Regions from separate parts of the Marinagarivorans cellulosilyticus genome, predicted to be linked through region 2. Evidence: predicted binding sites of a transcription regulator. Region 2 holds the regulator's gene; each other region holds the start of a gene.
The links. Region 2 encodes sigma-54, which starts transcription at its own class of promoters, with help from an activator protein. Its sites were predicted from a motif close to TGGCACANNNNTTGCNNT; they were not measured.
Positions count from the first base shown of each region.

Region 1 (4,610 bases), 2.1 Mb from region 2:
TAGCTGCATCGCTGAGCGCTCACTAAATAGCGAGCCGTTTGTGGCAGGTACGGGCGGCACAGAAGGCATAACGACCGGTGCAAAATGTGGATCGCCTGGCTGCGGTGTAGGCTGGGACGCGCAGCCTACCAGTAACAGGCCAAGACCACTTAAAGCGCCCGCTAACGGTATGCGTAAATATTTTAAATTCATATTCACCACCTGCAATGCCAAATAACTCAAATTAAACATTCTGTGTAATAAACTGCAGCATTTGATCAGCTGTTGATACCACTTTGGAATTCATTTCATAGGCCCGCTGCGTGGTAATCATATTGACCATCTCTTGTACAATATCGACATTGGAATTTTCCAGCATACCTTGCATTAATTGGCCCATGCCATTCTGTCCGGGCGCACCATTAATGGGGTCGCCACTACTGCCGGTTTGAACAAATAAATTACTACCGATAGCTTGTAGGCCCGCGGGATTAATAAAATCAACAAGATCAATATTGCCGATGTTTTGCGGTGTGGGGTTACCGGGAATAGAGGCCGAAACCACGCCATCAGTACCAATAGTGACGTTATTTGCGCCTTCTGGAATAGTAATATTGGGCTCTAGCAATAAACCACCGGCATTCACTAACTGACCATCGCGATTTAAGTGAAATTGGCCGTCGCGGGTATAGGCAATTTCACCGGAAGGCTGCAATATTTGTAAAAAACCGCGGCCATCGACTGCAACATCTAGCGCTTGATCGGTAACCTGTAAGCTACCTTCGGTAAATTGTTTTTGCGTTGCAACAACACGCACCCCCGTCCCTAACTGCAAACCTGTAGGCAACTGAGTATCAGCGGTTGAATCGGCGCCTGGCTGACGCTGAATTTGGTACAGCAAGTCTTCAAATACCGCGGTATCACGTTTAAAACCAATGGTCGACGCATTCGCCAAGTTATTCGCAACAGTCGTTAACTGCTTATCTTGAGCCGAAAGCCCTGTTTTACTGACATACAATGCTGCGTGCATAAATCACCTCAATGCCAAAATGGCCAATCTATTAGCGACATAACGTCGGCTAAAATGAATTAATTATTAAACTGCATTAAACGTGCAGAGCTTTCTGAGTTTTCTTTTGCTGTTGCCATCAGTTTCACATGCATTTCGTATTGCCGTGCCAGCGTTAACATGCTGGTTAATTCATTGACAGCGCTTACATTACTGGCTTCTAAAAAACCTGATATCACACTAACAGCACCGTCGGGGTCTAATGGCTCTGGGTTATCCAATTGGCGAAACAAACCGTCTTCAGATTTACTTAAAGTCCCGGGATCTGGCTTGACTAATTTAATGCGATCGATTGCTGCTGGGGCGTCGACACCCTGCCCAGCAGCAATAATGGAAATTGTGCCATCGGTACCAATTTCGACTTTAGAGTTAGGCGGCACGGCAACGGGCCCCGCGTTACCGATTACCGGCAACCCGTTGCCGGTACGCAACATACCTACGCTATCAATAAACAAGTTGCCGGCACGGGTGTAGGCTTCTTCTCCGGTCGGTGCTTGCACCGTTAAAAAACCATCGCCTTCAATAGCAATATCAAGATCGCGACCGGTTTGCTGTAAAGCACCATGGGCAAGGTTTGTAGCGGGTCGTTCGGTCATACTGAAGGCCCGTGTAGGTAAACCTTCACCATAAAATACCGGCATACTGCGCGCAGCGGCAAAATCAGACTTAAACGCCGTTGTATTGACGTTAGCTAAATTATTTGCATGTGCGGTTTGTGCCAGCATATTATGCTTGGCACCAGTCATTGCTATATAAAGCGCTTTATCCATTATTCACCCGCGTCAACTATTTGCTGTTTAAATTCTATTCAATAGTTGAAATGCAAGGCCAGTGCCAACAAAAAACGGGGCCAAAAGGCCCCGTTTAAATAGTGGTAAATAATAAATGTTAAAGAAAAACTATCGTAAATTAATAATCGTTTGCGTCACGGCATCGGCCGTTTCAATTGTTTTAGCACTTGCCTGAAAATTGCGTTGCGCAATAATTAGGTTCACCAACTCTTCCGATAAATCCACGTTAGATTCTTCTAAAGCACCGGATTGAATAGCCCCTAAAGCACCGCTTTGGGGGCCGCCAATATTAGGGGCACCTGATTCATAATTTTCTGCCCACATCGTATCGCCTGCAGGTTGCAACCCTTCCATGTTGGCAAAATCAGCTAGCGCCACTTGCCCCAACACCTGAGATTCGCCGTTGGTAAAGCGAGCAAAAATAACGCCGTCGTCACCAATATTTAGGCCAGACAAACGGCCTGTAGTAAAACCACTTTGGTCAACATCGTTAACGGAAAAATCACTGCTAAACTGCGTTGTACCTTCAAGATTAATTACAAAATTAGAGCTCGTTGGTGGATCAGGAATTAATGTAGACCCACCATTTAATACATTCGTCGGCCCCATAGCGCCATTAGGCTCACCATTGACATCCTTTGGCGTCCAGTTCGAAATAAGTATATCTTCTGTTAACAAGCGATTTAAAGAACCGTCATCATTAAAATATACGTCGTAGCCTGCACGCGTAGGCAAAGTATTTTCCGGCGGTGGTAAGGAGGTATCTGGATCGCCAACATCCTCACCATCTATGCGAACAAACATTTGCCAATGGTTTGGCGCCGTGGCGGGATCAGCTACATCGTACTCCTGACGCACATAATATTGCGTAACAACATGAGAATTACCCAAGCTATCAAAAATAGTTAATTGTGTTTCCCAATTATAAGTGTCTTGATCGGCCGGATCGAAATCATTCAGAACCACATCTGAAAAAGCTTGACTCGTTAAAGGCCCAAATAAACCTACCGAAGGGGGCACTGCATTGGCAACCGAATACCCTTCATCTAAAACGATATCAATACTACCGCCAACAACAACAGAATTTGCATCCGATGGTAGTGCCGACGGATTATTCAACACGCCGTCATCATCCACTTCAAGTATGGCCCCGGGTGCATTTGGATTACCCAGCACTTCCACACTATCGCCATCATCCAAGCTATCAATACTAATTTGTAAATTATCGCCAACACTTGATGAAATCGTTAAATCTCCCGTGTCAGGATCCACTAAAGCCGAAATACCAGGCAAGGTTGTCCGCGATAATAAATTAATATTCGATTCTAAAGAGGATAAATTATCAGCCCCAAGGGGAACGCCGTTTACCGTCACGGTCATGTTGCCGTTGCTATTGGTAAAACCACTAAATGGGATTGTTAACGTCGAAGAAGCAGAAGCCGTTACACCCGTTAAAGAATTCAACTCTGATGCAGTCTCAGCAGCAGTAGCGCCTTTTTCCGCTGTATAAGTAATTGTATTACCTTCGTCATCGGTGACATCAATCGCTTGCCGAGGATAGCCGTTATCAACTGCAGCGATACCGGCAACAGAAGTACTAATTGCAGGCGATGGCGCCATGCCAATCTCAATGGTATTTGCAGAACCATTGGATACTCTCACTTGTGATGCTTCACCAGAAATAGCGGCCACGAAATCTAAGCGATAACTACCGCCCCCTAAATCGACCGCTTCTGCCAGTACATCAATACTCGATTGCGGTGGTGTAGGCTGCGACAATTGAGCATTTATCACACCAGCTAATGTACGCAACTCATTAAAATTTGTAATTGTTGCTGGGGTACCAGATGCGGTGGTTAAATTGACAGATGCTGTACCATTATTCCCTGTTGAAGCCGTTAATTCGACATCGAATGTCATCGGCGTACTACTAAAATCATTTGTTATTGGAAATGTAAAGGAGGTGCCCTCAATCGTTGTAACCGTATCATCACTCAAACCGGCCTGCGTTACGCCCACCGCATTACCATCGGTAGAAAACGCAGTACCGGTTGTTTGCAATACAGGTTCAGAGGCATCAAGATTTAATAGCATATTCACTTCGGTTGTTGCACGCGGTGCTAAATTGCTGGTGCGCACTTGAATATCACCTTGCAGGCCACTGATATTCCCCGACCCATCGGCGGGAAACCCCTGCAAGCGAGCATCAACATTATTAACAATGTAGCCGTCTTTATCTAAACCAAATGTGCCAGCGCGAGTGTAAAATTGTTCACCACCTTGCTGAACAACAAAAAAACCATTGCCATTAACTGCAAGATCTAAAGAGTTTTCAGTAAATGCCATACTGCCTTGGTTAAAGTTTTGCGCCACATCTTGTAAGCGCACCCCGCTACCGATTGCATTAGACCCTGAACCTAAAACACTGATGGCATACACATCGCCAAATTCTGCACGCGACCGCTTAAAGCCCGATGTCGAGGCATTCGCAATATTATTACCCGTGACTTTTAAATCACTGGAAGCGGCACGAATACCACTTAAGGCTGTATTAAAAGGCATAAAACGCTCCTATACTTCTGGGGGTAGCATTGCAATAATTTACAAAGCACCTTGGTTACAACTAAAAAATCACGCTAAAAAATTTAGAAATGCCATTTAATTAAACTGCTTAACATCAGACATTTTCACAGGGCCAATACCGGCTAGATTCAGTGTTAACATGCCATCTTTACCGACGGTTACACTATTGACATTAGCACTTAACGCAG
Region 1 is NZ_AP023086.1:4,450,801-4,455,410, forward strand. Features, by position in the region: gene flgH (flagellar basal body L-ring protein FlgH) at 1-192, opposite strand, end outside; gene flgG (flagellar basal-body rod protein FlgG) at 224-1,009, opposite strand; gene MARGE09_RS18240 (flagellar basal body rod protein FlgF) at 1,069-1,818, opposite strand; gene MARGE09_RS18245 (flagellar hook-basal body complex protein) at 1,948-4,401, opposite strand; gene MARGE09_RS18250 (flagellar hook assembly protein FlgD) at 4,498-4,610, opposite strand, start outside.
Region 1: a site for sigma-54 is predicted at 1,868-1,885, ahead of MARGE09_RS18240 (flagellar basal body rod protein FlgF). Genes of this name have one in related genera too.

Region 2 (4,610 bases):
GCGAGTTTTTTATTCGTCCTCATCAAAGCGGTTGTTAATAAGCTCTACTACAGAGGCTACAGCGAGGTCAGCATCGCTACCTTCGGCAGTTATGGTAATGTCGGTTCCTTTACAAGCCGCCAAAAGCATAAGCGACATAATGCTTTTGGCATCAATCGCTTTGCCATTGCAGCTAACGGTAACTTTGCTACTGAATTGATTGGCTGTATTGGCTAGTTTGCTGGCTGCTCTTGCGTGTAGGCCTAGCTTGTTGCAAATCGTTGTTGTTTGTTCGCTCATTGTTTGGCCACTAAATGCGCTATGGGTTGCGCTTGTCCTGCTAATTGACGGTGACGCACTTGTACATTGCCATAGGTATTTTTAAACACTTTCGTCAGGTGTTCTGCCAAAAATACTGAGCGGTGCATGCCACCGGTACAGCCAATGGCAACAGTAAGGTAGCTTCGGTTATTGGCCTGAAAAGAGGGCAGCCACTTTGATAAATATGCAGCAATATCATCTGCCATTGCCATAACCTCGGGCTGTTCTGATAAGAAGGTCTGTACGGGCTCTTCTAGGCCGGTAAAACCTCTAAGCTCGGGTTTCCAAAATGGATTAGGCAAACAGCGCACATCAAAAACAAAGTCTGCATCTACTGGCATGCCGTATTTAAAACCAAAAGATTCAAAGCTTAAAGCGGCACTTTTACTGTCTTCGCCAACCACTTTTTTGCGAATCACACTGCGCAATTCGTGCAAGGTTAGAGTGCTGGTATCTAGCGTAATATCGGCAAGTGCGGCGACGGGTTCTAGAATGGCGCGCTCGCTATCGATAGCCTGCTGCAGGCCTGTTTTGTCGTTAGAGAGCGGGTGTTTGCGTCGTGTTTCGCTAAAGCGTTTAAGTAATACGGTATTGCTGGCGTCTAGGAAGATGGTGGTAAATTGTGAGGCCTCGAGCTGGCAGGCCTGGATAATGCTTGGGTATCGGCTTAAATCTCCACCAATATTGCGGGCATCAATACCTACGGCTAAAAACAATTTACCGTTATCCACGCTTTTCATTTGAGTGATTAATGCGGGTAGTAAGCTCACTGGCAGGTTGTCGATACAGGTATAGCCGCAATCTTCCAAAAGCTGTAAAGCCGTTGATTTGCCTGAGCCAGAGCGCCCGCTAACAACAACAAACTGCATGGTAACCTCCTCGTGAAATAATGGTAAACATGAAAATAGTCTGGCGCCACGGTTGGTCAATTAATTTTTTGCTTCACAGTGTAGAGTACAATTATGACCTTCAGGTGCCCTATAGCCGTTCTTTTAACTTTCTTTGAATGGCGCGACGGCTGCAGTGTATAGGGCATTATTGCTACCGGCACCGCGTAATGTTTTTGCGTAATCGGTGCCTTGCAGTGCCTCAGCCAGCGCAGCTAAATTTTGTAAATGATCGTTGTCTGCGTCCTCTGGGACTAGCATGGCAAAGATCAAATCAACCGGTGTGTTATCTACCGAGTCGAAATCAATGGCGTTATTGAGCGTCATTACGGCACAAATAGAAACGCCACCGGTTGGAAAACGGCAATGAGGGATGGCAATACCCTCGCCAATGCCGGTCGAGCCAAGCCTTTCTCGTGTAATTAATTGTTGGAACAAATCATCTGCTTTTAACGCAGGTACACTGCTGGATATTAATTCAGCCAGCGCCTCAAGGGCGCGCTTTTTACTGGTACATTCGGTGCCGCACAGTACACGGTTCGCCGATAGCATTTTCTCTAGTGGCATAGATAACTCAGCCTTATAGCACTTAAAGCCAACTATTATACAAGTTGCTTGCGCTCGTTCGAGGGTGGAATTTGTAATGATTCTCGGTATTTTGCAATGGTTCGTCGCGCAACCTTAATACCTTGATCGGCCAGTAATTCTGTAATTTTAGAGTCGCTTAAGGGTTTTCGGGTATTTTCGGCAGCGACTAATTTTTTAATAATGGCGCGAATGGCTGTAGATGAGCACTCGCCGCCGGATTCGGTTGCCACGTGGCTGGAAAAAAAGTATTTAAGCTCGAAAATACCTTGCGGAGTGTGCATGTATTTTTGTGTTGTTACGCGTGAAATTGTCGATTCATGCATTTCGACCATTTCGGCAACGTCATGCAAAACCATTGGCTTCATGCCTTCGGCACCATGCTCCAAGAAGCCCTGCTGGCGTTCGACAATACAAGTGGCAACCTTAAGCAGTGTTTCGTTGCGGCTTTGTAGGCTTTTTAAAAACCAGCGCGCTTCTTGTAGGTTGTCTTTTAAATAGGTGTTGTCGCTGCTGCTATCGGCACGCTTAACCAGTGAGGCGTAATCAGAGTTGATTTTTAATTTTGGCGCAATGTCTGGGTTAAGTTGCACTTGCCAGCGGTTATTAGCCTTTGTAACAAATACATCGGGTACGACATATTCAGTGCTTGATTCGCTGATGGCGTCGCCGGGTTTGGGGTTTAAGCTTTGAATTAAAGCAATAGCGGCTTGAAGCTCGGGTTCTTTGACTTTGAGCTTGCGCATTAATTGTTTGAAGTCGCGGCTGCCGAGTAGCGGCAGGTAATCGGCGACGAGCGCTTTGGCTGTGGCAAAGCCGGGGGTGGATTCCGGTAGTTGTAACAGTTGTAGGTACAGGCATTCGCTAATGTTACGGCTGGCAACCCCTGGTGGGTCAAACTGCTGTACGCGGCGCAATACGGCGGCGACTTCGTCGTCTTCAAGGTCGGGGAAGACTTTCTGCATGCCCTCGAAGATGTCGTCCAAGGTTTGGCTTAGCATGCCAGAAGGTTCGACTGCATCAATAATCGCGGTTGCAATCTCGCGGTCGGTATCGCTCATGGGCGTGAGGTTTAGTTGCCACATCAGGTGGTCTTGTAAGGTTTCGGCGCTGGCGTTGCGCGAGTCGTAATCGAAATCTTCGTTTTCGGGGCGCGATAGGCCGCTGCCACTCGAGCCGCTTTGGTAGATGTCGTCCCAGCTGGTATCAACCGCTAAATCTGTGGGGATATTTTCGCTCCAATCGTCGCTGGCGGCAGGCTCGTTGGCATCATTGGTATTTTCTGGACTTGTTTCGGCAGCTTTTACAGGCGTCTCGCTATCGGCGGGTAATTCTGATTGCGCATTGCTTGCGCGTTCGGCATCGCCGCTGCTATCGCTAGCACCACTGTCTTCAGTGACTTCTAGCATCGGGTTATTTTCAAGAGCTTCTTGAATTTCGTTTTGCAGATCGAGAGTCGAAAGTTGCAATAGGCGTATTGCCTGCTGCAACTGAGGCGTCATGGTCAGCTGAGTGCCGAGTTTGAGTTGCAAAGAGTGCTTCATCGAAGAATAAATCCATCAAGTTTTTTGCTCTGCACAAATTGAGAGCGTCTTAAAGTGATTGTAGTCATCCCTGCGATGTACTGCAATGGCCTGTAAAAGCAAACTTTAGGCCATATCGAAAAAATCTAATGGTTGCGTGCTAGCGCTCAAATCGTCTAATGAATATTGACTTAAAGCTTGAAGTCTTGCCCAAGGTAGACTTCCTTGACTTTCTCGTTTTCCAAGACCGTATCCGGCGACCCGGAAGCAATAATGTGGCCTTCACCTACGATGTAGGCTTGTTCGCAAATATCCAGTGTTTCGCGAACGTTGTGATCGGTAATTAGCACGCCTATACCTCGGTCCCGAAGGTGCGAAACAATATGCTTAATGTCGGAAACCGAAATAGGGTCTACTCCGGCAAAAGGTTCATCGAGCAAAATAAATTTTGGGTCGGCCGCTAAAGAGCGGGCGATTTCAACGCGGCGGCGCTCTCCACCGGACAGGGCCATGCCGAGGCTGTCTTTGATGTGGGTAATATGGAACTCTTCTAAGAGTTTATTGGCTTCTGCAATGCGGTCTTTGCGCTTGAGGTCTTTGCGGGTTTCTAAAATAGCTAGCAGGTTTTCGGTGACGGTCAGCTTCCTAAAAACGGAGGCCTCTTGTGGTAGGTAGCCTAAGCCCAATCTTGCGCGCTCGTGCATGGGCTTGCGGCTAACGTCTTTACCATCGATAAACACTTGCCCATGGTCGGCGCGCACTATGCCGGCAATCATGTAAAAACAGGTTGTTTTACCCGCGCCATTGGGGCCGAGCAAGCCGACAATTTGGTGGGTGTCTACACTCATGGAAACATCTAAAACGATTTTTCGGGCGCCATAGCTTTTGGCGAGGTTTTTTGCCTCAAGAGTGGCCATTATCGATTCCTGTTACTGCGCTTTGGTCGGGTGTGGTTGGCATATTTGGCGTTTCGCGCTTGTCGTCTAGCTGGCCTTGCGTGGCGTTTTCTGGGTTGGTCTGATTGCTTTTCGGATCGTTAACTTCACTATCGGGCAGTTCGCTGCGCAGTGCTTTGGGAGGAATAACCATGCGTACGCGGCCGCTATCTTTATTGTTGCTATCCGCTTTCACAACAGACTTGCGCACATCGTATTCAATCGTTGTTCCCGACAAGCTAGTCCCTTCTTGCTGAAGGGATGCACCTTCTAATAGCCGTAAGGTTTCTTGGTCGATGCGGTATTCCAATATGTTGGCCTTAGCGACTACCTTGCCGGCTTTATCGCTGGGCTTTTGTTGGTAGGCGGCAGGCTTGCCT
Region 2 is NZ_AP023086.1:2,342,867-2,347,476, forward strand. Features, by position in the region: gene MARGE09_RS09220 (HPr family phosphocarrier protein) at 10-279, opposite strand; gene rapZ (RNase adapter RapZ) at 276-1,169, opposite strand; gene MARGE09_RS09230 (PTS sugar transporter subunit IIA) at 1,293-1,754, opposite strand; gene MARGE09_RS09235 (RNA polymerase factor sigma-54) at 1,790-3,316, opposite strand; gene lptB (LPS export ABC transporter ATP-binding protein) at 3,487-4,212, opposite strand; gene lptA (lipopolysaccharide transport periplasmic protein LptA) at 4,199-4,610, opposite strand, start outside.

Region 3 (4,610 bases), 790 kb from region 2:
GCTTGATGCGGCGCTAGAGCTGCTGGATGAATTCACGTCGCTAGAAGAGCTTATGCTGCTATAGGTGGCTGCGGTATTTTCTGCGTTATTATTTTCGCCGCCGCTACCGCCACCACTTCCGCAGGCAGCAAGTACCGTCGTGCATAAAACAGCTGTGAATATTTGGTTTAGAAGATTGCCGTACTTTTTGCTGTGGTTATTAAAATTCACAGTGCTACCGGTGTGCTTAATGTTCATAACAGGGCCTACGTCTAATCAGTAAAAAATTTAATTGTTTGAATCTATGCTTTTTTCTAAGGCATAAAAATATGTTGTGCTTGACCATTTTGCAGTGTGTGCCAGTTTTTGTGCTCGGCGCCTTGGCTTAAGACAAAATCGGCAAAGTTGGGGTAGGCCTGTAGTAAGTCGGTGCGCTCTTTTGGCCACTGCCAGCTACTGCTGACTTCCATCGCCCAGGGTAAGTTATTGGCGGTGCGGTAATAGCGCTGCTCTTGTGGGTTGCTGGTATCTTCTTGCAGGCCCCAAAAGGCGGGGTCGAAAGCTTCTGTTGGCGCTTGGTCGGGCAGGTGGATTTCGTAGGCACGGCCTGGGGCCGTGGCAAATGCGCTGCCGTGGTAATAGTGCGGGGTGGCAAAAATAAACGGGTCGTAGGGTTGTGCGGGCATAGCGCTAGCGGCAATTTCACCGTTTAAGGGAATGCTTAAGTCAAAGTTAAAGGTAATGTCTTGGTCGCAGTTCTCTTGTGTGCGGTAAAAACCACACACGGGTTTAATTGTTTCGTTTAGGTGCTCGCTAATAATAAATATGGCTTCTTCGCGGCCTGCCTCTAATGGCGAGGGGGCCAGTACATCGTTGTAGCGCAGTTGTAAGGTTTGCTGGTTTATTGCTTGCGCGGCTATACCCGGCAGGCGAATGGCAAAACCGCTGTGGTAGCTGCCGCCCATGGCTAATAATTTACCGCGAATATCAACGCGTTCTACGGTTTGTGTGGCGGTGTTTATGACCTCGGTGTAGCGCAGGCCGACCACTACATCGTTCATGTCGTAGTCGGCGGTTTGTGGCCAGTTATCTTCGTAGGCTAATGTCGTCCAGCCATTGGCCGAGGGGTAATACTTGTAGCTTAAGCCTACGCTTGCGACATTAACGGTGTAGTCTTCTACCTCGCCGCTAGTGCTGCCACCAGATGGCGCTAGTGTTTCTTGTTGGCTAAAGCGAAAGCGCGCCCAGGTTTGGCCTGCTAGCGCGCCTTCAGGAACGCGCATTACTAGGGTGTTGGCGCCGGCATTTAAGGCTTGGCCGGTAAAAATTTGTTCGCCTTCATCGTCAAAGTCGCCATCTTGGTTCCAGTCGAACCAGGCGTTTAAGTAGCCGTTGTTGCTAGCGATAACTTGCACGACACTATCGAGGCCTGTTTCAAAAGCCGTGACAAAGCCGACGCCGTCATCATCTAAATCCTCAAAGCTGCTGTTATCTGGGCCATTATATTTACCTGCAGGTGCACTAAAACCAAGGTAGGTGGTGTCATCGAGGGCGTGGCGCGCGCCGTTATCTTGAATCAGTGTGCCGTAGCTGGCGGGTGCATCGCCAAAGTCGATAGTCGCAGGTTCGTCCTCATCAATAATGGGGGCTTGCGCACAGCGGGCGCCGTCGTTTTGGCTAGAGTAGGGGCCGTTGGCAAATAAGGTGGCGGTTGGCCCTATGATTTCGGTTATTTCTACAGAAGCTAGGTCAATGCGATAGATAAAACCATCGCTATTGCGTGATAAGTACAAGTAACCGTCGACATCAAAATAGGCGGCGCCAAAAGTACCCGTTACGCCAGTGTCGCCCATTTCGCGAGCGCTTCCGTTGTTGGTATCAAACTCATATAAAATCCCAGTTCTATTATCTACCCCATAAAGGTGATTGTTGTTGGGGTGAAAGGCAAAATCGGTGAGTGTAATACTGGCAGATGTTGTGATTGTTTCTGCGGTTAATATCGCATTAGGGTCGTTATCGAGCGGGCTTAAATCAATACGGTAAAAGCCTGTGCCCTTGCGGTATAAATAGTAATAGTGGTTATAAGTATCACCTACATAAAACGTAGTATTACTGGGTAAACCATTAACGTTTATCGCTCGCGCTTTAAAATCGCTACCTATTTGCATAACTTGCTTAAGGGTTGTGTTGTAGCCATAAATGTAGCGGTCTGTATCATTAAAGCCTAGGCCATTTATGTTGCCTGCAACACCGGCATCGCTTTGTAATATTGTGTAATTCCCGGTTGCTAAATTAATGCCGTAGGCAGCAACAGGGTTACCTTGAAACAAAAAGGCTTTGCTTGGGCAGCTGCTAAAAGGGGCTGCATATGCAGAACTTGCAAGGCCATAGCACAGCAGCGTTGTTAGGCTTTTTAAAGGGCTTACAGCAATATTGCGGAACATGGACTCACCTATTGTTAAGTTGGCAATACAAAACACAATGTAATAGGGGTGTTGCAAGTGCTGTGCCCAAGCGCATTACAATGGCTATAGTGCCCTGTAGCCCTTATGGCGCCTGGGTTTGCTCGATTGTAATACTTCAAGCCCTGCCGCAATTTGCAGTGTGGGTGCGTTTGTATTCGCAATTTGCAATTTCAAAATGCGAAAGCAATTGGCTTTATTTGTCCTCTTTTATATGTTCAAACCTCAAGCATTTTGCCGTGGCGTAACTTCAGTGCACGGCAGTCAACGGCTGCAGGTCTATTCTTGTTGTTAATGTTTTTTAAATTTTTATTTGGTATCTAAATTGCTATTGCCATGTATCTTTCAAATAAAATGAGAATAGTGTTATGGCGATTTATTTAGTAACTGGTGGTTGTGGCTATTTGGGGTCGCGTTTGGTATCGCATCTTATAGAGCGGGGCCATTATGTGCGCGTGCTCGATAATTTGTCTCACGGTATACCTGTTAGTGCATCCGATTGCATGGAGCTTAATGTTGGCGATGTATGTAATGCTAAAACCGTTGAGCAATTTATGCAGGATGTTGATGGCTGTTTTCATTTGGCTGATATGTCTGAGTACGGCTTTGATAAAAATAATTTTAGAGATATAAAAGCAACTTTAACCGGAGGCTTTAATGTTTTTTCTGCTGCGGCCAAAACAAAAACTAAGGTGGTATATGTCTCGTCTTCGGCTGTATATGGCGATAATGCCGAGCTACCCTTAAGTGAGTACGCCGAGCCTTGTCCTTTAACGCCTTATGCGGCCGATAAGCGCGCGTTAGAAATTCACGCAAAAGTTGCTTCCTTAATGGAAGGTGTGCAAACCGTTGGCTTGCGATTATTTAATGTGTACGGCGAGCGGTATGAGCACGAATACCAAAGTCGCGATGTGGTAACGCAATTTATAATGAATGCGCTACAAGGTAAAAGCATGACCATCTATGGCGACGGTGAGCAATCGCGCGATTATGTACATGTTGACGATGCGGTAAAATTTTTAATGGCCGCGATGGACTATTCAAGCCGAATCCCTGATATTTTCAATATTTGCAGTGGCGAGGGCGTTACGGTTAATGCTTTAGCGCAGCGCATTATGTGTTTGGCCAATGCGCATGTCGCTGTAAACCATAAAACCTCGCGCAGTGGTGATATTTATGGCTCTGTTGGTTGCCCGGCAAAAGCGGCCGAAAAACTAAATTGTTCCACTTCAATTTCGTTGAATAAAGGTTTGTCGCAGCTAATTGCATTTTACCGCAAGCAGTTAGGGGTAGAAATGGCACAGCCCTTGTCCCCTTTTACCGGTGTCGCAGAGGCCTGGCAGCGCGTGGACGATAGCTTTATGCGCGATACCCCCCGTTTGGATGACTATTCTGCGGCGCGCTTTTAGTGGCTAGTGTGGCGCCAGCGGTGAATGTTAATGCGCGGCTACTGGCATTGGACGGGCTGCGCTTTGTTGCCGCCTTAGCTGTTGTGCTTTACCACTATATTAATCGCCCGGAAGCGGCTGACTTTGGCATGCTAGGGGCAATAACGCAGTTTGGTTATTTAGGCGTACCACTGTTTTTTATGATTAGTGGCTACGTGATTGCTGTTTCGGCTGCGCAGCGAAGCCCTTGGGCGTTTTTAGTGGCGCGCGCGGTGCGCTTGTATCCGGCGTATTGGTGTGGGCTTGCCTTTACGGTTGCAGTGGTGTTTTTAAGCTCGGGTAAGTTTCCTACGCTTGCACAGCTATTGGCAAACTTAACGTTGTTTAACGATGTGCTAGGCTTTGCCAATATTGATGGCGTGTATTGGACGCTACATGCAGAACTACGCTTTTACGCCTGCGTATTTGTATTGCTAGTATTGGGTGTTTTTAACCATTACCGCTGGTGGCTGACGGTTTGGCTATGCATAACGTTGGTCCATCTTTTTACCGGTCAGCCGTTTTTCATGGGTTGGTTTATTAGCCCGATTTATTCGCCTTTTTTTATTGCCGGCATTTTGTTTTATTTAATGCAGCGCGGTGGTTATTCTTGGTTTGTGGCTATGATGCTGCCGGCTTGTTTGTTGTTAGCCTTATGGCGAGGTTTTGATGTGGCAAGCAGTTTTATTGTTGATGTCACGCTACTACAGCGCTGTATTTGTGTAGCCGCTGTGGCTACATT
Region 3 is NZ_AP023086.1:3,135,914-3,140,523, forward strand. Features, by position in the region: gene MARGE09_RS12575 (hypothetical protein) at 1-237, opposite strand, end outside; gene MARGE09_RS12580 (LruC domain-containing protein) at 294-2,423, opposite strand; gene MARGE09_RS12585 (NAD-dependent epimerase/dehydratase family protein) at 2,810-3,850, shown strand; gene MARGE09_RS12590 (acyltransferase family protein) at 3,850-4,610, shown strand, end outside.
Region 3: a site for sigma-54 is predicted at 2,474-2,491, ahead of MARGE09_RS12580 (LruC domain-containing protein). Genes of this name have one in related genera too.

Region 4 (4,610 bases), 2.2 Mb from region 2:
CAATAGGCCCTATCCATGAAACGTGTTGCTCTTACTTTAAGCCTATCGCTTGCCATGTTATCTCAAACGGCTTTTTCATCCGAGGTCGTAAATACCCTAAGTTTTGAAGTCACACCCCATAAAAATAGCCAACTGCATTGCCAAAATGATGACAATATAAAGCCTGAGAAAAGTGATTTTGAACTTGTCGACTATACGGCGATGAGTTCGGAAATCGGTGAACGAGTGATCTTAGTGACACTTAAAAACCGATCTACAGGGCAACGAATATTTAACCACAAACAGGTTATTGCCATACTCGGCGACTGTACGCGCAAGCATCCCCAAGCCATTGAGCAAAAATTTGCCGGTGGCGAAATCATTACCACGCAATTACATTTTGGTTACAGTAAGTACCCACTCCTTAAGTTACTCACCAGCGACAACCTCAAATAATAGCAGCACATACTACAGGCCCTACTCTGCGACAATTTGTCGCACTGACATTCCCCCTGCCACACCTATACACCTTACTAACAACTCACAAATAACTTGTGTTAATTTTCAAAACCGCCATATTAGGTTATGCAAGTAACCACAACTAAACCATTACCAATGGTTTAGTTACACACTACGCGACGCGTTGGGCTTTTATAGTGAAAAAATTTAAAATAATTCATCGGACACACTATGAATTTTCTAGTAGCGTGCAACTACTACCACATACATTGCGTTTGCGCCCAAGGGAGGGCCACGAGCTGCGCATTGAATACTCAAAGCTTGACATCACACCACTGGTATCGCTGCGGTGGCAGCGTGATGTCGAGGGCAACTGTATATCCACTGCAAGTTTTAACACCAAAACGCAAAGCTTAACAATAAGCAGCGAAGTTGTTATTCAGCAATACGATTTACTTCCTCACGATTTTTTAGTTTCCAACTACGCCGTTCACTACCCTTTTAATTATTCACCTGAAGATACAATACAACTATCGCCTTACCTACTTAACCCAGCAGAACCACGCTCAACAATTATCGATAATTGGATAGCCGAACTAAAAAGCACTAGCCACAAAGAAAAATTTCAAACATTTGAATTATTACTGCAATTAAACCAACGCATTTATCAAACGGTCTCTTATCGCATAAGGGAAGAAGAAGGCGTACAACCGGCAGAGCAAACACTCGCATTAGGCTCTGGCTCGTGCCGTGATTGCGCAAGCTTATTTATGGCCGCAGCAAAAGCTTTGGGTTTTGCTGCACGCTTTGTCAGTGGTTATATTCATTCACATGCGGCTATAGCGCAATCGGGCTCTACCCATGCGTGGGCAGAAGTTTTTATTCCAGGTGCTGGTTGGAAAGGTTTTGACCCCACCATAGGTGATATGGTGGGCGCAGACCATATTGCCGTAGCCGTAGCACGCTTACCCGAATCGGTTCCGCCAGTAGCAGGAAATTTTTTTGGCAATCCAGGCTCAAAAATGGATGTCGACGTCTGGGTTACCGAAATAGAATAATTGCCCCATATTTGCTTTATGGCGCCCTAACATTCACAACGTAAAGTTTTGTAAAGTACTGAACTGGCGGTTAATAACAGAATCCTTATAGCCCTTAAACAATTAAGACCGAATAATTTTAGGATTCTTTATGGATAACACTTTTCGCCTTAGCGGAGCCATTATCGCTAGCACTTACCTGCTTACCGCTTGCACGAGTACCCCCAGCCCCATTAACGAGCATTTTAGCAGCCATATTTTTTGCCAACGATAATAAGCAATTCACTTATAGTTTACAGTACCCTCGCCAAAGCGATAAAAGTGAAAAAGGAAATGGACTAAAACAGAAAAGGCCGTCACCCCGCAGAGCTGAAGGTAACGAATTAGCCACAGAGGCCGATCGCCAAAAATTCCCGAATGCGCGCACTGGCGCAATACGCGAAAGCACCTTTCCGGCTTTTATTGCATTACCAAAAACCGAAACACAAGCCCCTAAAACGATTGTAAAACCTTAGCAATAGCCATTTAGGCCCTTAAGGCTGGCTCTAGATTTTTATTAGTACCCTATTTTGTTAGTACTATATTTTCGTGAGTACTACAGCCGTACCGTATACGAGAATTTCAGACATACCCTGAGATATAGCACTGGTTGTAAAACGAATATTGATTACGGCGTTTGCACCTTTGCCTTCAGCCTCTTTAGCCATACGCTGTATCGCTTTATCCCGGGCGTCCGATAACATTTCGGTATAGCCGGCTATTTCACCACCAATCAATGTTTTAAGCCCAGCCATAATATCCCTACCCACATGCTTAGACTGAACAATACTACCATTCACCAAACCGATGGATTCGGTAACTTTATAACCGACAACGTCTGTCGTATTTGATAAAATCATTGCCTCTTTCTCCATAGTGTATTTTTTGGGTGTCTAAAATCATAAAGGGCATCTTTGAATTTTACTTCGGCGCTAACCTGAGGTCATCAAGGCGCATTAAAATTTCGGCTTTACGCGTTTTTGCTACCTCTAACCATGACAAGTTCTCCCTTGCTCCGATAATTGCATAAATTGAATTTAATCCCATACCCTTCATAGGCTTTATCTTTGCGTATAGATCATAAGGATCAATCGCCATAAAATCTTCGACTGAATGAATTTCAACTTCAGCTAATATCTCTTCACTTCGGGGGCCAAAGCCATTTAAGGGCATCTCTAAAAATGCACTTTTTCCGCGATAGCGGCTTACAGGTTTTCGCTCCTGCAAAACCTGTATTCGGTCCATCCATGGACATTAGCTCCGTCCTCGAGTCCTCACAAATTGGAGGATCAATTTGCACAGCTTGCTGCCCGCAGGGTGAAGCGCAAGGATGCGCTGAATGATTTACACCACGTAAACTGCGGCTCTCCGGGCGGTGCTTCCTTGCTCTCACACAAAAATTACTATTTTTAGAGATGCCCTTAAATCACGAAGCCTTTTGGGCGGCTTTGGGTAATCATTTTTCATGGTTATTAATGTGTCTCGGTTTCTAATAGTCGGCGAGCCGGCCTTGCTTACAATCAGCGACTTAAGCCTTTACTCTAAATAGGCACAATAAGAGGAATTAAGGCAATTCACTAGCCCCTGCCGCGAAAGCTTTCCATTGTACTGCTTTACTGCCAGTCCTATGACACAAATAACCGCCACCACTTTCTAAGTGCCAACTTGTGGCATTAACTGTTATTTATCCATGCTATTTATCCCATTCTTGAACTTCACCCACTAACCACTGCCGTAAATTGGAACAAGGCTTGCGTAGGGTCTACCATGGTGGTGTGTCGAGTGCTTTTTTGCTCTATTTAAGTATCACATAGCAAAATTAGTGCGCCGCACCGCGCCAAAACAGTGCTTCCGAATTTTTATTTTATTCGGTATTTGAAGGGAGGATCATGTCGGACTTCTGGCAAAAGACCATCTCATCGGCGCAAGTAATACGCCGAGAGCTACATCAATATCCCGAGCTTGGCTGGCAAGAAAATCGCACAGCTGAGCGTATTCGAGCGGAATTAACACAACTGGGAATTCCCTGGACGGTATGTGCGCAAACTGGCACCGTGGCCAAGTTAACACCGCGCAACATCACCAATAGTAATAACTCCAGCCACCCACGCATTGCCTTGCGTGGCGACATCGACGCTCTGCCCATTGACGAAAAAACCGGTAAAGTCTATCAATCACAACACACCGGTTGCATGCATGCCTGTGGCCACGATGGCCATACCGCCACCCTGCTAGCAACGGCCAAATGGTTAAAATATTGTGAGGATCAATTACCCGCGCCTGTTACGTTAATTTTTCAGCCGGCAGAAGAAGGCGGCCACGGCGCCAAAAAAATGATCGAAGATGGCGCATTGAAAGGTGTGGATCAAATATTTGGTTGGCACAATTGGCCCGCTATAGATTTTGGCAAAATGCTTTGCCCCGATGGCATAGTAATGTGCGGCAACGGCACCTTTACACTCACAGTCAACGGCCGTGGTGGCCACGCCAGCCAACCAGAGCTATGCCGCGACCCCGTACTTGCGGCCAGCGCTATTACCATGGCTTTACAACAAATTATTAGCCGCAGGCTGCCGCCGCAAAAAGCCGCAGTGGTTAGCGTAACCTCTATAGAGGCACCCAGCGCCGCTACGGTTATTCCACAACAGGCCATTATTGGCGGCAGCATTCGCATCCCCGATCAAAGCACCCGCGAACAAATTAACGAATGGATTACTGATATCGCCGTGAGTACCGCCCGCACTTACGGGGTAGAGTGCGAAGTCAATATTCAACCCCGCTATGGCGCCACCATTAACCACGCCGCCCAAGCGCTGCAAATGCGCCAACTTTGGCAGCAACTGCATACGCCACCGAACAACTGCGATTTGCCACAAAATACTGATGCCCTAGAGCAAAACCTGCCTGCACCGATTATGGCATCGGAAGACTTCAGTTATTACTTGCAGCAAATTCCAGGCGCATTTGCGCTAATTGGGGCCGACGATGGCCCCGACCATCAAGCACCTTGCCACAGCCCGCACTACGACTTTAACGACCGTTTAATCGAAAAAGTTACGCGCCTGTTCGCACAGTTAGCCGGTGCGCCGGCGCCCA
Region 4 is NZ_AP023086.1:164,275-168,884, reverse strand. Features, by position in the region: gene MARGE09_RS00670 (hypothetical protein) at 16-435, shown strand; gene MARGE09_RS00665 (transglutaminase family protein) at 636-1,496, shown strand; gene MARGE09_RS21535 (hypothetical protein) at 1,627-1,749, shown strand; gene MARGE09_RS00660 (YbjQ family protein) at 2,054-2,374, opposite strand; gene MARGE09_RS00655 (TfoX/Sxy family DNA transformation protein) at 2,436-2,759, opposite strand; gene doeB2 (N(2)-acetyl-L-2,4-diaminobutanoate deacetylase DoeB2) at 3,404-4,610, shown strand, end outside.
Region 4: a site for sigma-54 is predicted at 3,255-3,272, ahead of doeB2 (N(2)-acetyl-L-2,4-diaminobutanoate deacetylase DoeB2). Genes of this name have one in related genera too.